Regions from separate parts of the Micromonospora sp. NPDC000121 genome, predicted to be linked through region 2. Evidence: riboswitches for the same ligand, from Rfam matches in the RefSeq annotation. Region 2 holds a riboswitch; each other region holds the start of a gene.
The links. Region 2 has a riboswitch for cobalamin ahead of cobN (cobaltochelatase subunit CobN). Riboswitches for the same ligand answer to the same signal wherever they lie in the genome.
Positions count from the first base shown of each region.

Region 1: linked by a shared signal. The riboswitch ahead of bluB (5,6-dimethylbenzimidazole synthase) and the one ahead of cobN (cobaltochelatase subunit CobN) in region 2 are both predicted to bind cobalamin.
Region 3: linked by a shared signal. The riboswitch ahead of ACFY23_RS03640 (hypothetical protein) and the one ahead of cobN (cobaltochelatase subunit CobN) in region 2 are both predicted to bind cobalamin.

Region 1 covers NZ_JBIAZP010000001.1:427,997-432,773, reverse strand. Annotated here, with positions in the region: gene ACFY23_RS02100 (LysM peptidoglycan-binding domain-containing protein) at 1-558, shown strand, start outside; gene ACFY23_RS02095 (Rieske (2Fe-2S) protein) at 816-1,655, opposite strand; gene bluB (5,6-dimethylbenzimidazole synthase) at 1,885-2,514, opposite strand; cobalamin riboswitch at 2,550-2,750, opposite strand; gene ACFY23_RS02085 (EamA family transporter) at 2,971-3,888, shown strand; gene ACFY23_RS02080 (crotonase/enoyl-CoA hydratase family protein) at 3,936-4,697, shown strand; gene ACFY23_RS02075 (FAD-dependent oxidoreductase) at 4,694-4,777, opposite strand, start outside.
Region 2 covers NZ_JBIAZP010000011.1:111,259-116,035, forward strand. Annotated here, with positions in the region: gene ACFY23_RS26210 (sensor histidine kinase) at 1-783, shown strand, start outside; gene ACFY23_RS26215 (response regulator transcription factor) at 776-1,432, shown strand; cobalamin riboswitch at 1,546-1,675, shown strand; gene cobN (cobaltochelatase subunit CobN) at 2,042-4,777, shown strand, end outside.
Region 3 covers NZ_JBIAZP010000001.1:745,505-750,281, forward strand. Annotated here, with positions in the region: gene ACFY23_RS03630 (ABC transporter ATP-binding protein) at 1-1,007, shown strand, start outside; gene ACFY23_RS03635 (ATP-binding cassette domain-containing protein) at 1,004-1,720, shown strand; cobalamin riboswitch at 1,805-1,988, shown strand; gene ACFY23_RS03640 (hypothetical protein) at 2,127-2,492, shown strand; gene ACFY23_RS03645 (DoxX family protein) at 2,825-3,214, opposite strand; gene ACFY23_RS03650 (helix-turn-helix domain-containing protein) at 3,310-3,954, shown strand; gene ACFY23_RS03655 (response regulator transcription factor) at 4,137-4,777, opposite strand, start outside.

The sequences.
Region 1 (4,777 bases), on a different contig from region 2:
AGGCTCCCGCAGGAGGCCGAAGACCGGGGTGCCCGCCGGCACGCCACCGGCCGCCTCGTCGCCCGTCCCACCCCACCCGCGCCGGCCCCGCAGCCCGCCCCGGAACAGGTCGCCCCGGACCGGGCGACGCCCCCGCCCACGGCGGAAGCCCCGGCGCCCCCGGCGACGGGCGCACCCGGCGACCAGGCGCCGACGGTGACGGTGGGAGCGGCACGAGCCGGCGACCCCGACCGGGTGAACCGGCCGCTCGCGGTGTCCGCCGTCCTGGCGGTGGCGAGCATCGTCGGCGCGCAGATCGGCGCGGTCCTGGGCCTGCGCCGCCGCCCGACCCGCGTACCGGCCGGCGCGGCCCGGCTCGCCACCCCCGCACGCCGCAGCACGGGCGGGACCGGCACCGGCAGGAGCCGGCGCGGCACGGGGTTCTGGGGCACCGGCACGGCCACGGACACGGACGGAAACGGCGAGGCGGGCACCAGCGGCCGGGTGGCGGGCGCCCGGGGCCGGGCACACGCGGACGCCGACCGGGACGTACCCATCGGCCGCCACCGCCGCCACTGACCCGTAACCCCCACCCTCCCCGATCGCCGCCGGGCGTCGGTGATCAAGAGGTTCAGGTCGGCAACGAAGATCAAACTGGACGCAAACCAGGTGGTCGGCGGGCAGGTCGGTGATCGCCGCCTTGATCAACGCAGGCAGGGCCGGCGTGGGCCCGTCTGGGCGTGGCCCGCACGGGCAGGGCCGGGGCGGCCGGGCCCGTGCGGGTGAGGGTGGCCCGCCGGGGGGGGCCGAGCCGAGCCAGCGCGCAGGTGGGTGGGTCAGGGGAGGCGGGTCTCGAGCATGCCGTTGACGATGCGGGTGGGCAGGACCTGCTGGTCGTTGGCGGACGGGCCGTGCACGACCTCGCCGCCGTTGAGCCGGAACGTGCTGCCGTGCCACGGGCAGACCACGCACGCGTGCCCGCCGATCTCCTGCACCTCGCCCTTGCCGAGCGGGCCGCTCTGGTGCGGGCAGCGCTCCAGCATGACGGTGACCTCGTCGCCGTGCCGGTAGAGGATCACCGAGACGTCGTCGACCTCCCGCGTGATCAGCTTCCGCTGCGGCAGGGCGGACATGTCCGCGATCGAGTGCCAGCCGTCGCTCATCCGGTGCATCTCGGAGATGCTCTGGTTGACCTGCGCGCCCTGCTTGTACGCCAGGTGCCCGCCGATGTAGGCCCCCATGCTCGCGGCGCTGAGCCCGAGGAAGCCGAGCGTACGGCCGAGGTTGTGCCGGCCGGTCATCCGCGCGGCCACGGAGCCCGCGTAGAACGCCAGGCCGACGCTGTTGGAGGCGGCGTGCACCAGGCCGATCCGGCGCTGGTCGCGGGCGAGGGCCGCCCAGTCGTTGAGCCCGGCGACGGCGGCCGGCAGGGCGCTGGCGGTGCCCACCGCGCACAGCGTCGTGGCGGCCCGGCGCTGCCCCGGCATCAGGTCCAGCACTGCCGTGCTGATCCACGCGCCGACCGGCACCTGCACCATCGCGGGGTGCAGCGGGTGCCCCAGCCAGACGCCGTGCAGCAGGTCGCGGACGCGCCTTGGGCGGAGGGTGGCCTGGACGGCCCGCTGCAACCGGTCGCCGATCCGGTCCAGCGCGGCGGTCTGCTCGATCTTCGTCATCAGTGCTCGCACCCGTACCGACTTCCCGGCAGGAGCGGCCGCAAACCGGTCTCCGGTGACGGATCCGCCGCGGTGCGTGACGAGGCCCCTGCCGGCCCGGAACCGGGCGCGCGAGAGGCCGGTGGCGTAGGCCGCGACCTTCCCGGTGCGCGCCCCGTCGACGCTCGCAGGCCCGCCGGAACCAGTCGCCACGCCGAGGCGGCAGCCCCCGTCCCTCTCCGCGCGACGGTCAGCGGCCCGGCGACGTCCAGCGGTCGTGGTGGATCGCCTCGGCCAGCGGGCGCTTCTGCCGCCAGCCGTGCCGGGCCAGGTCGGGCACGGCCTCGAAGTGGGTGACCGGCCCGAGGCAGAGCCACGCCACCGGCCGTACGCCGTCGGGGATGCCGAGCAGGTCGGCCAGCCAGGGCTCCCGGTAGAACGACACCCACCCGACGCCGAGCCCCTCGGCGGTGGCGGCCAGCCAGAGGTTCTGGATGGCGAGGCAGGCCGAGTAGAGCCCGGTGTCGGCGATGGCGTGCCGCCCGAGCACGGCGGGGCCGCCGCGCGCCGGGTCGTAGGTGACCACCACGGACAGGGTGGACTCCAGCACCCCGTCGATCTTGATGCGGGCGAACCGCTCGGCCGCCTCCCCGTCCAGGGTGGCGGCGAAGGTGTCCCGCTCGGTCTGGACGTGCTCGTGGAACCGGCGCCGCAGCTCCGGGTCGCGGACGACGACGAAGTCCCAGGGCTGCGAGTAGCCGACGCTCGGCGCGGCGTGCGCCGCCGCCAGCACGCGGTGCAGCGTCTCCTCGGGCACCGGCGCCCCGGTGAACTGGCCGCGGACGTCCCGGCGGCGGTGGATGACGTCGTAGAGATCCAAGGCAGGCTCCCGCTGCGCTCGGCCCACGCTCCGGGCGTGGGCACCTGACGCGAGGCCGGTCTTCGGACTCCCGGATCGACGCCTGGCCGTCCGCCTTCCCGGCCCGTGCGGGCCAGTGGCTGCGCGCTCGCGCGTGGACGGTGGCTCCCCGGTCACCGCGGCGGGCCCGTGCCGGATTCGCACCGGCTTCCCGATTCTCCCCGCTCGCGCGGGGCACCTCACATGATCGTGCCGCCCGGCATGCTAGCCCCCCGCCGCCGGGACCCACCGCCCCGGCCCACCACGCAGACCCGCCGCGCGGACCCCGCCCGGACCCGCCGCCCAGACCGCCGCGCGGACCCCACCACACCGCCCGCCGCCCGGGCCCCGCGCCGGTCGGGCGACGCCCCCCACGACGGCCACCGCGCCGTGGAAATCCGGTCGCGGGCCGCGCCGCTCCCGACCACTGTGGTTCGGGTGTACACACTCGCCTCCCGCCCGCTGCCGGCCGGCCACCCGGCGGCCCGGCTGACCGTCGCCCTCGGCCAGCCCCGGGCCGTGCCGCCACCGCTGCTGATGCTGCTGGGCATGCTCTCCACCCAGGTCGGGGCGGCCGTCGCGAAGCAGCTCTTCGGCAGCACCAGCCCCGGCGGTACGACCACGCTGCGGCTCGGCTTCGCCGCGCTGATCCTGCTGCTGGTGGCCCGGCCCGGGCTGCGGCTGGGCTGGCGCGCCGCCGGCCTGGTCGGGGCGTTCGGGCTCACCCTGGCGCTGATGAACCTCGCCTTCTACGCGGCGCTGCACCGGGTGCCGCTCGGCGTGGCGGTCACCATCGGTTTCGCGGGGCCGCTGCTGGTGTCGCTCGCCGGCAGCCGCCGGCCCGCCGACGTGGTGTGGGCGGTCCTGGCGGGCGGCGGGGTGCTGCTGATCAGCGGGCTCGGCGGGACCGGGGTGGACCGGGTGGGGCTGCTGCTGTGCGTCGCCATCGCGGTCGGCTGGGCCGGGTACGTGCTGCTCGGCAAGGCGGTCAGCGCCCGGGTGCCGGGCAGCCGGGGCCTCGCGCTGGGGATGGCGGTCGCCGCGCTGGCCGTACTGCCGTTCGGGGTCGCCGGCAGCGGCACCGCGCTGCTCGACCCGTGGACCCTCGCGCTGGGCGTCGCGGTGGCGCTGCTGTCGTCGGTGCTGCCGTACTCGGCCGAGTTGGCCGCGCTGCGCCGGATGCCGGCCCGGGTCTTCGCGATCCTGCTCAGCCTGGAGCCGGCGATCGGGGCGCTGGTCGGGCTGGTCCTGCTGGGCGAGCTGCTGGCCTGGCCGCAGGCGGTCGGGGTGGCGTGCGTGGTCGGCGCCGCGCTGGGCGCGACCCTGGTCCGCCCCCGCGCCGCGACCACGCGCTGACACCGACACCCCTGGCGCCGCCGGCACCACCGGGGCATGCTGTCCCGATGGGCGTACGCGTCGAACGCGCCGGGCCGGTGACCACGGTGATCCTGGACCGGCCGGCGGCCCGCAACGCGGTCGACGGCCCGACGGCCCGGGCGCTGGCCGACGCGTTCCGCGCCTTCGAGGCCGACTCCGACGCGGCGGTGGCCGTGCTCTGGGGCGCCGGCGGCACGTTCTGCGCCGGGGCCGACCTGAAGGCCATCGGCACCCCGAGCGGCAACCGGGTGGAGCCGGAGGGGGACGGCCCGATGGGCCCGACCCGGATGACGCTCGGCAAGCCGGTGATCGCCGCGATCTCCGGTCACGCGGTGGCGGGCGGGCTGGAGCTGGCGCTCTGGTGCGACCTGCGGGTCGCCGAGTCCGACGCGGTGCTCGGGGTGTTCTGCCGGCGCTGGGGGGTGCCGCTGATCGACGGCGGGACGGTCCGGCTGCCCCGGCTGATCGGCGAGAGCCGGGCGATGGACCTGATCCTCACCGGCCGACCGGTGCGGGCCGAGGAGGCGTACGCGATGGGGCTGGTGAACCGCCTCGTCGCGCCGGGTGAGTCCCGGGCGGCGGCGGAGCGGCTGGCGGCGGAGATCGCCCGGCACCCGCAGACCTGCCTGCGCAACGACCGGGCCGCCGTGCTGGCCGGCGCCGGCCAGCCGGAGCCGGCGGCGCTGGCGACCGAGCTGGCGTACGGGATGGACTCGCTCGCCGTCGACGCGGCGGCCGGGGCGGCCCGGTTCGCGGCCGGCGCCGGCCGGCACGGCGCGGCCGTCTAGCGGAGGTTGCGCAGCGCGTCCTCGATCGCCCGGTGGAACGTCGGGTACGCGTAGATCATGTGCCGGAGCCGGCTGAGCGG
Region 2 (4,777 bases):
CTGCCGATCGTCCCGATCCGGGCGGGGGAGGAGTCGTTCGCCGCCACGCCGGTCCCGGTCCTCCTCTACGCCGCGACCGTCGTCGCCGCTTCGTGGGCGCTCGCCCGCGCGGTACGCGCCCGACGACGGCACGTCGCCCAACTCGCCGCGTCGCGCGCCGACCAGGCGGTGGCCGAGGAACGGTTGCGCATCGCCCGGGACATCCACGACGTGGTCGGGCACAGCCTCAGCCTGATCGCCATGAAGGCGGCCGTCGCCAACCATCTCGCGGGCAGCCATCCCGAGCAGGGCCGGGCCGCCCTGGGCACGATCGAGCGGGTCAGCCGGAGCGCGCTCGACGACATCCGGGTCGTGCTCGGCGCGCTGCGCGACCCAGCCGACACCGCGCCGAGCTTCGCCGAACTCGACCGGCTGGTCGAGACCGTCCGGTCCGCCGGTGTCACCGTCGACGTCGATCGGGCGGCCGACCTGACTCGGGTGCCCGCGGCCGTGCAGGCCTCGGCGTACCGCATCGTGCAGGAGGCGCTCACCAACGTGCTGCGCCACGCCGGCCCGACCCGCTGTCGGCTCACCGTCACGGTCGAGCCCGGGGCGCTGGCCGTCGCCGTGGTCGACGACGCGGGGCGGGGGCGTGCCGTCGGGCCGCCCGGCCACGGGCTGCGGGGGATGCACGAGCGGGCCGTGATGCACGGCGGCACCCTGGAGGCCGGCGTCGAGCCTGGCGGCGGCTTCGCCGTCCGCGCCCGGCTGCCGTTCACCCCGGCGGTGTCGGACGATGGGTGAGCCCGTACGTGTGCTCCTGGCCGACGACGACGCGCTGCTGCGCGGCACCCTCCGGCTGCTGGTCGACGCCACCCCGGGAATGACCGTGGTGGCCGAGGCGGGCACCGGGCGCGCGGCCGTCGAACTCACGAGGACACACGCGCCCGAGGTGGTCCTGATGGACGTCCGGATGCCCGAGATGGACGGTATCGCCGCCACCGCGCAGGTCACCGCCGGCCGGGACGCGCCCCGGGTGCTCGTGCTCACCACGTTCGACCTCGACGACTACGTGTACCGGGCGCTGCGCGCCGGGGCGAGCGGCTTCCTGCTCAAGGACACGTCGCCCGCACGGCTGCTCGACGCGATCAGGGTGGTCGCCGCGGGCGAGGCGCTGCTGGCCCCCAGCGTCACCCGTCGGCTCATCGCCGAGTTCACCCGCCTGCCGGCGGCGCGGCGGGTGCCGGGCAGGCTCGACGGGGTGACGCCGCGGGAGCGGGAGGTGTTGACGTTGATCACCCGTGGGATGTCCAACACCGAGATCGAGCAGCACCTGCACCTCAGTCGGGGCACCGTCAAGACGCACATCGGCCGGTTGCTGACGAAGCTGGCCGTCCGCGACCGGGCCCAACTGGTGATCGCGGGCTACGAATCCGGGCTCGCCGACCGGTGAGCTGGCGTCGACCGTCGCGAGCGCTGCGCCGCCCCAGCGGGGCCGAGCGTCCGATCCGGTGGCGTTGACCGGGGGACCGGGGGTGTGGCAGCATTCGCGGCCTGACGGCAGTGAAGGAAGCCGGTGCGATTCCGGCGCGGTCCCGCCACTGTCACCGGGGAGCGATCCCCCCTCGTGAGTCACGACCGTGCGTGCGCGGTTGGAAGGCCGGGGGTGAGCGTCGATCCGGGAGCCAGGATACTTCGGCCGTCGGAGTGACCCCAGGGCGTGGACACCCGAGGAGGACCCGATGACGCACCGCGTCTCCGCCATCGACGATCATCGTCGCATCGTGCCCAGGCGCGACAGCGCGCCGGCGAGCAGCCGCATGTCCGCAGCCCCGTCCGGCCGTCGCGCCGCGCGTCCGGCCGGCCGTGGTGTGCCGGCCCCCGGCCGCCCCGCAGCGGTCGGACGCGTCGCCCGTCCCTGACGCCCGCACCGCGCCGCCCGACCCCGCCGGCCCGCCGGTGAGCCGTTTCCCGGCCCGCCGGAACCGCTGAACCGCGTCCATCCCTCGCCTCGCCCCGGTCGCCTCCGCGCCGGCCCGGGCGTCACTCTCCGGAGCTGTCCGTGCGCATCCTGCTGCTCTCCACCGCCGACACCGACCTGCTGGCCGCCCGCGCCAGCGGCGCCGACTACCGGCTCGCCAACCCCGCCCGGCTCGCCGCCGACGCCGTGCCGGCGCTGCTCGACGGCGCGGACCTCGCGGTCGTACGCCTGCTCGGCGGCCGGCAGGCGTGGCCGGACGGGCTCGCCGCGGTCCTCGCCTCCGGCGTGCCCACGGTCGTGCTCAGCGGCGAGGCCCTGCCGGACGCGGAGCTGATGGCGGCCTCCACCGTCCCCGCCGGGGTGGCCACCCAGGCGCTCGCCTACCTGGTGGAGGGCGGCCCGGAGAACCTCGCCCAGCTCGCCCGGTTCCTCTCCGACACGGTGCTGCTCACCGGAGAGGGGTTCGCCCCGCCCGCGCCCACCCCGACGTACGGCGTCCACGGCGACCGTCCCGCGCGACCCGACCGGCCGACCATCGGGATCGTCTTCTACCGGGCGCACGCCCTCGCCGGCAACACCGGCTTCGTCGACGCCCTCGCCGACGCCGTCGACGCGGCCGGCGGCAACCCGCTGCCGATCTTCTGCGGTTCGCTGCGCGGCCTCACCGCCGGCGCGGGGCCGCTCGGGCTCTTCGGCCGCTGCGACGCCCTGCTGGTCACCGTGCTCGCCGCCGGCGGCACGGTCGCCGCCGACGCCTCCGGCGGGGGCGACGAGGACGCCTGGGACGTGGGCGCGCTCGCCGCCCTCGACGTGCCGGTGATCCAGGCGCTCTGCCTCACCAGCACCCGCGAGCAGTGGGCCGGCAGCGACGCGGGACTGTCCCCCCTGGACGCCGCGATGCAGGTGGCCGTCCCCGAGTTCGACGGCCGGATCGTCACCGTGCCGTTCTCGTTCAAGCGGATCGACGCCGACGGGCTCTCCAGCTACGTCGCCGACCCGGAGCGGGCCGCCCGGGTGGCCGGCATCGCCGTGCGCCACGCCCGGCTGCGGCACGTGCCCAACGCCGACAAGCGGCTCGCGGTCGTGCTCAGCTCCTACCCGACGAAGCACTCCCGGGTGGGCAACGCCGTCGGCCTGGACACCCCGGCCTCGGCGGTCCGGCTGCTCGCCGCCCTCGCCGAGGCCGGCTACCACCTCGGCGACGCCCCGGTGCCCGACGACGGCGACGCGCTCATCCACGCCCTCATCGCCGCCGGGGGACACGACGTCGAGTGGCTCACCCCGGAGCAGCTCGCCGCCGCCGAGGCGCGGGTGCCGGGGGAGACGTACCGGCGCTGGTTCGACGAGGCGCCGGCGGAGCTGCGGGAGCGGATGCTCGCCCACTGGGGGGAGCCGCCCGGCGGGCTCTACACCGACGGTGGCGACATCGTGCTGGCCGGGCTGCGCTTCGGCAACGTGGTGCTGCTGATCCAGCCGCCGCGCGGCTTCGGGGAGAATCCGATCGCCATCTACCACGACCCGGATCTGCCGCCGAGCCACCACTACCTGGCCGCGTACCGCTGGCTGGCCGCGCCGGCGGCCGACGGAGGCTTCGGCGCCGACGCGGTGGTGCACCTGGGCAAGCACGGCACCCTCGAGTGGCTGCCCGGCAAGGGCCTCGGCCTGGCCGCCGACTGCGCCCCGGACGCCGTCCTCGGCGACCTGCCGCTGGTCTACCCGTTCATCGTCAACGACCCCGGCGAGGGCACCCAGGCCAAGCGCCGCGCGCACGCCGTCGTCGTCGACCACCTGGTGCCGCCGATGGCCCGCGCCGAGACGTACGGCGACCTGGCGAAGCTGGAGCAGCTCCTCGACGAGTACGCCACCGTGCAGGCGCTCGACCCGGCCAAGGTGCCCACCGTGCAGGCGCAGATCTGGGAGCTGGTGCGCGCCGCCGAGCTGCACCACGACCTGCACACCGAGGACATGCCCGACGCCGACGACTTCGACGACTTCGTGCTGCACCTCGACGGGTACCTCTGCGAGGTCAAGGACGTGCAGATTCGCGACGGCCTGCACATCCTGGCCGCCGCGCCCACCGGCGAGCCCCGGGTCAACCTCGTCCTCGCCGTGCTGCGCGCCCCGCAGGTCTGGGGCGGCGCACGTGCCCTGCCCGGCCTGCGCCAGGCGCTCGCCGCCGCGTACGGGCTCGACGAGCAGGCGCTGCTCGCCGCGCCGGGGGAGCGGCTGGCCGTGCCCGAGGCGCTGACCGACACCGTCGACGGGCCGGCCGGCACCGCCGCCGACGCCGTCGACCTGATCGAGGCCCTCGCGCGCCGGCTGGTCGTCGGCATGGAGACCCTCGGCTGGGACGCCGACAAGGTCGACGCCGTGGTCGAGGAGGTCACCGGTCGGGCCGTCGCGGACGCCGCCGCGGTGCTCCGCTTCGCCGCCACCGAGCTGGTGCCCCGGCTCGACCGCACCACCGACGAGATCGACCGGGTGGTGGGCGCGCTCGACGGGCGGTTCGTCCCGCCCGGGCCGTCCGGCTCGCCCACCCGGGGCCTGGTCAACGTGCTCCCCACCGGCCGGAACTTCTACTCCGTCGACCCGAAGGCCATCCCCAGCCGCAACGCCTGGGACGTCGGGGTGGCCCTGGCCGACTCGCTGCTCGCCCGGCACCTCGCCGACACCGGGGAGTACCCGCGCTCCGTCGGCCTGACCGTCTGGGGCACCAGCGCCATGCGCACCCAGGGCGACGACGTCGCCGAGGTGCTCGCGCTGCTGGGCTGCCGCCCCACCTGGGACGACCGCTCCCGCCGGGTCACCGGCGTCGAG
Region 3 (4,777 bases), on a different contig from region 2:
GGACCGCCACGGCAGCCACGGCCGGCGCCGCCGCCGGCACCCCGCGCCCCGCCCTGCTGGAGGTCGACGGGCTGACCGTCCGCTTCCAGCTCCGCGACGCCGTGGTGCGGGCCGTCACCGACCTGCGCCTGACCATCCGTCCCGGCGAACTGGTCGCCGTGGTGGGGGAGTCCGGCTGCGGCAAGTCGGTGCTCGCCCACGCCCTGCTCGGCCTGCTCCCCGGCAACGCCTCCGTCTCGGGCCACGCCCGGCTGCGCCCGCCCGGCGGGGAGGAGGTCGACCTGATCGGCTGCACCGAGCGCCACCTCGCCCGCGCCGTACGCGGCCGCGCGGTCGGGCTGGTGCCGCAGAGCCCCGCCACCGCGCTGACCCCCGTACGCACCGGCCGGCGGTTGCTGGAGGAGACCCTGCGCGCCCACGGGCACACCCGCCGCGACGCGCCCGCGGCGGCCGAGCGGGTCGCCGCCGACGTCGGGCTCGACCCCGCCGACCTCGACCGCTACCCCCACGAGCTGTCCGGCGGTATGGCGCAGCGCCTGGCCACCGCCCTCGCGCTCGCCCCCGACCCGCCGCTGCTGCTCGCCGACGAACCCACCACGGGCCTCGACCGGCCCCTGGTCGACCACACCCTCGACCTGCTGCGCCGCCGCTGCGACGCCGGGAACGCCGTCCTGCTCATCACCCACGACCTGGCCGCCGCCCGCCGCGTCGCCGACACCGTCGCCGTCATGTACGCCAGCCGCGTCGTCGAGCGTCGGCCCACCGAGGCGCTGTTCACCGCGCCCGCCCACCCCTACACCGCCGGCCTGCTCGACGCCCTGCCCGAGCGGGCGTTCCGCCCCGTGCCCGGCCACCCACCGATTCTCACCGACCTGCCCGACGGCTGCGCCTTCGCCCCGCGCTGCGACCGCGCCACCGACACCTGCCGCACGGCGCCCACCGTGATCGGGGAGGGCTCCGGCCAGGTCGCCTGCCACCACCCGCTGTCCGTCGGAGCGCCGGAATGACCACGACCACGACCACCGGTCACAGCCCCGGACCGGCCGCCGCCACCGCCGCCGCCCTCGCCGCCCACCAGGTCACCGTCGCCTACGGCCGGCAGCGCGTCCTCGACCGCGTCGACCTGCACGTCGCCCCCGGCGAGACGGTCGGGCTGCGCGGGCCCTCGGGCAGCGGCAAGTCCACCCTGGCCCGGGTCCTGGCCCTGCTGCACGCCCCCGACGCCGGGCACGTCACCCTCGACGGCCACCGGGTCGCCGGCGTCCGCCACCGGCTGCCGGCCGCCGTCCGCACCCGCGTCGCGATCCTGTTCCAGAGCCCACGCGCCGCCACCGACCCGCGGCTCAGCCTGGCGGACATCGTCGCCGAGCCGCTCCGCGCGACCGGCGTACCGGCCGAGCAGGCCGCGGCCCGCGCGGCCGAACTGGCCGATCTCACCGGCCTCACCCCGGACCTGCTCGCCCGCCGCCCGCACGCGGTCAGCGACGGGCAGTTGCAACGGGCCTGCCTCGCCCGGGCGCTCGTGCACCGGCCGGCCTACCTGCTCTGCGACGAGGCCACCGCCATGCTCGACGCCTCCACCCAGGCCCACCTCGCCGCCGTCATCACCGACTACCAGCGCCAGCACGGCGCCGGGGTCCTGCTGATCACCCACGACCCGGCCCTGATGGCCCGCTGGGCGACCCGGGTCGTCGACCTCCCGCCCCCGCCGGGGGCGTGAACCGCCGCGCGCCGCGCCGTCCACAGTGGTGACGAAGGCCGATCGATGGCGTTCGTCACCGTGGCATTCGGGGCCGGGCGCAGGCTAGTGTGACGCTGCCGTGGTGTTCGGGAAGCCGGTGGAAGACCGGTGCGGCCCTCGCCACTGTGATCGGGAAGTTCGCGGCCCTCGTCGTCAGAGGTCACTGGGCGTTTCGCACGCCTGGGAAGGCCGGCCACGGACGCACCTCCCGTCAGCCAGGAGACCGGCCACGGCACTGCGATGACCCGTCCACGAGGTGCTGGAAGGCGATCCCGATGCGCGTGCGCGCTGTGCGGTCCACCCTGTCCCGACATGTCACCCACCACCCGCCCGCGTCGTGACCCGGCACCTGCCGCCCGGCACGACCGGGACCAAGGAGTCGGACATGACCGCCGCACCGGGCTGTCTGGTCACCGTGTGCCGCGACTGCTGCTGCGGCAGCACCCGCAAACACCCCACCGTCGACCACGACGCGCAGCTACGGCGACTGCGGGCCGCGCTGCCGGCGCCGCACCGGATACGAATCAGCGACTGCCTCGATCTCTGCGCGCAGTCCAACCTGGTCGTCGTCCACCCCGCGCCCGCGGCGCGGCGCGCCGGTGCGCGGCCGGTCTGGTTCGGCCTGGTCCTGCACGACTCGGTGGTCGACGACATCGCCGCCTGGGTGCGCGCCGGTGGGCCGGGCGTCGCGCCGTTGCCCGCCGTCCTGGAGCTGTCGGTGGTCACCCCGGCGCTCCCCACCGGCCGGTGAGGCTCACGTCCACTGCAACCGCGTCGACCGTGGCGCCGGCCTCGGTCAACTTCAAGGGCGGCCGCGACGCGCTGCTGTCATCGATGGCGCGGCCGGACTGCTGCCCAGGAACGACAACCTGCCCCCGCCGACGAGTCATGGTGGCTGGACTACCGCCAGCGAGTGGAGCAGGCTGCCCTCGACGCCAGCAAACGCAGCAACTACGCCAGGATGGGTGGCGTACCGGTCCTCCGTGATCGGCGCTGTCGGCCCTGGCCCCGGTCCGATCTGCCCGACCTGTCGGTCGGCACCAGGTGGGTTGTCGGCGGCTGGACTCGCCTACCGGCCGGTGGCTACCCCCAGTTCCGGGCAGCGAGGGCGTAGGGGCCGAACCTGCCCCAGGCGACCAACGCCGCCAACGCGAGCACCACCAGGTTGCCGATGCTGTGGGGGTGTTCTCCCCGGCCGATGTGCACGATCCCGCCGCCGAGCATGACAACGGCGAGACCGGTGGCGGCGATCGGAGTGAGCACAGGCGCGATCAAGGTGAGGGCGGGAAGGATCAGCCCGACCGCGCCGAGCACCTCCAGGACGCCGATCACCTTCACCATTCCGGAAGAGAAGTCGACCACCCACGGCATCAACGGGACGAGCGAGTTTTTGGCCATGACGACCTTCATGCCGCCCGCCCCGGCGAACAGGACGGCGAGGAGGCCCTGGGCGACCCAGAGAACGATCTTCAACGTAACTCTCCACAAAACGAAGGGAATCCTGCGGTTAAGCGGTGCGCCAACCGTACCAGAAACGCAGGGCACCCTTCACTACGTAGGATTGGGTCATGAGATCGGGTAAGGGGCTGCGGAGGGACGCCGAACTCAACCGGGGACGCGTCGTGGCGGCAGCCCGTGCGGTGTTCGGCGAGCGCGGGCTGGAGGCACCGCTCGAGGATGTGGCCCGGCGGGCCGAGGTCAACATCGCCACCCTCTACCGGCACTTCCCGAAGCGGGAGTCACTGATTGAGGCGGTACTGACCGATCGGCTGAACGAGCTGGCCGACCTCGCCGAGCAGGCCGTTCGGGCACCCGACCCCGGGGCCGCCTTCCGCGACTTCGTCGAGCGGGTGTGTGCGATGCAGGCCGCCGACCGAGCGGTGACCGAAGGCTTCACCGCCTGTTTCCCCAACTCGCCCGGCATGGAGGAACCCCGGTCCCGGGCGCTGGGCGCACTGGATGCCCTGATCCGGCGCGCCCAGCAGGAGGGCCAGCTGCGCTCCGACGTGACGGGGGCCGACGTCATGCTGTTCCTGATGGCCAACGCCGGCGTGCTGCGCTCCACCCGGCAGTCGGCGCCGGGGGCGTGGCGGCGCCTGGTGGCGCGACTGCTCGACGCCTGCCATCCGGAGGGCTTCGCATCCGCACTGCCCCCCGTCCCCACTTCCGAGGAGCTGCACGCGGCCATGGTCGCCACCCGCCCCGGCCGCTGACCAGCCAACGGTCGGATAGCGAACTTGCATGCTGGCACTGCCCGGGACCCGAGCGACGTACAGCGGGCGTACGAGGCGATGGCCAATGTGTGGTCGGGCGTACGGCTACCAAGACGCCCCGATCGAGGTGCTGCGGCTGCTGGTGCGAGTAGGTTGAGGCGGGCAACTCGGCAGGACGCGCCCTAGTCCTGGAGATCGGCGCCGAGATACCTGACCACCGCCGCCACCCGTCGGTGAGTGTCCGGGGTGTTGTCCAGACCCAGCTTGTGGAAGATCGCGTTGACGTTCTTCTCGACGGCCGACACCGACAGGTGCAGCGAGCGGGCGATGCCCACGTTGGACCTGCCCAGCGCCATCTCGCCGAGGACCTCCCGTTCGCGGGGGGTGAGCCCGGCAGGTTCGGCACGGCTGCGACTGACCCGGCGGGCGATGAGACCGTCGACCACCTTCGGGTCGATCACGGAGCCGCCGGCGACGACCGCCCTGATCGCCGCCACCAGGTCGTCCAGGTTCCCGATCCGGTCCTTCAACAGGTAGGCGAGCCCTTCGGTGCCGTGCCGGAACAGTTCGAAGGCGAACAGCGCGTCCCGGTACTGGGACAGCACCACGACCCCGGTCCGGGAGTGCTCGGCCCGTACGCGGTGTGCCGCGTCGATCCCCTCCAGCCCGGCGCGGAAGCCGGCACCGGGCATGCGGATGTCGGTGACGATCACATCCGGTTCGAACCGGCGCACCGCGTCCATGAGCTCGTCGGCGCTGCCGACGGCGGCGACCACGTCGACCTCGCCGGTGGTCTCGAGCAACTGCCGTACGCCTTCCCGGA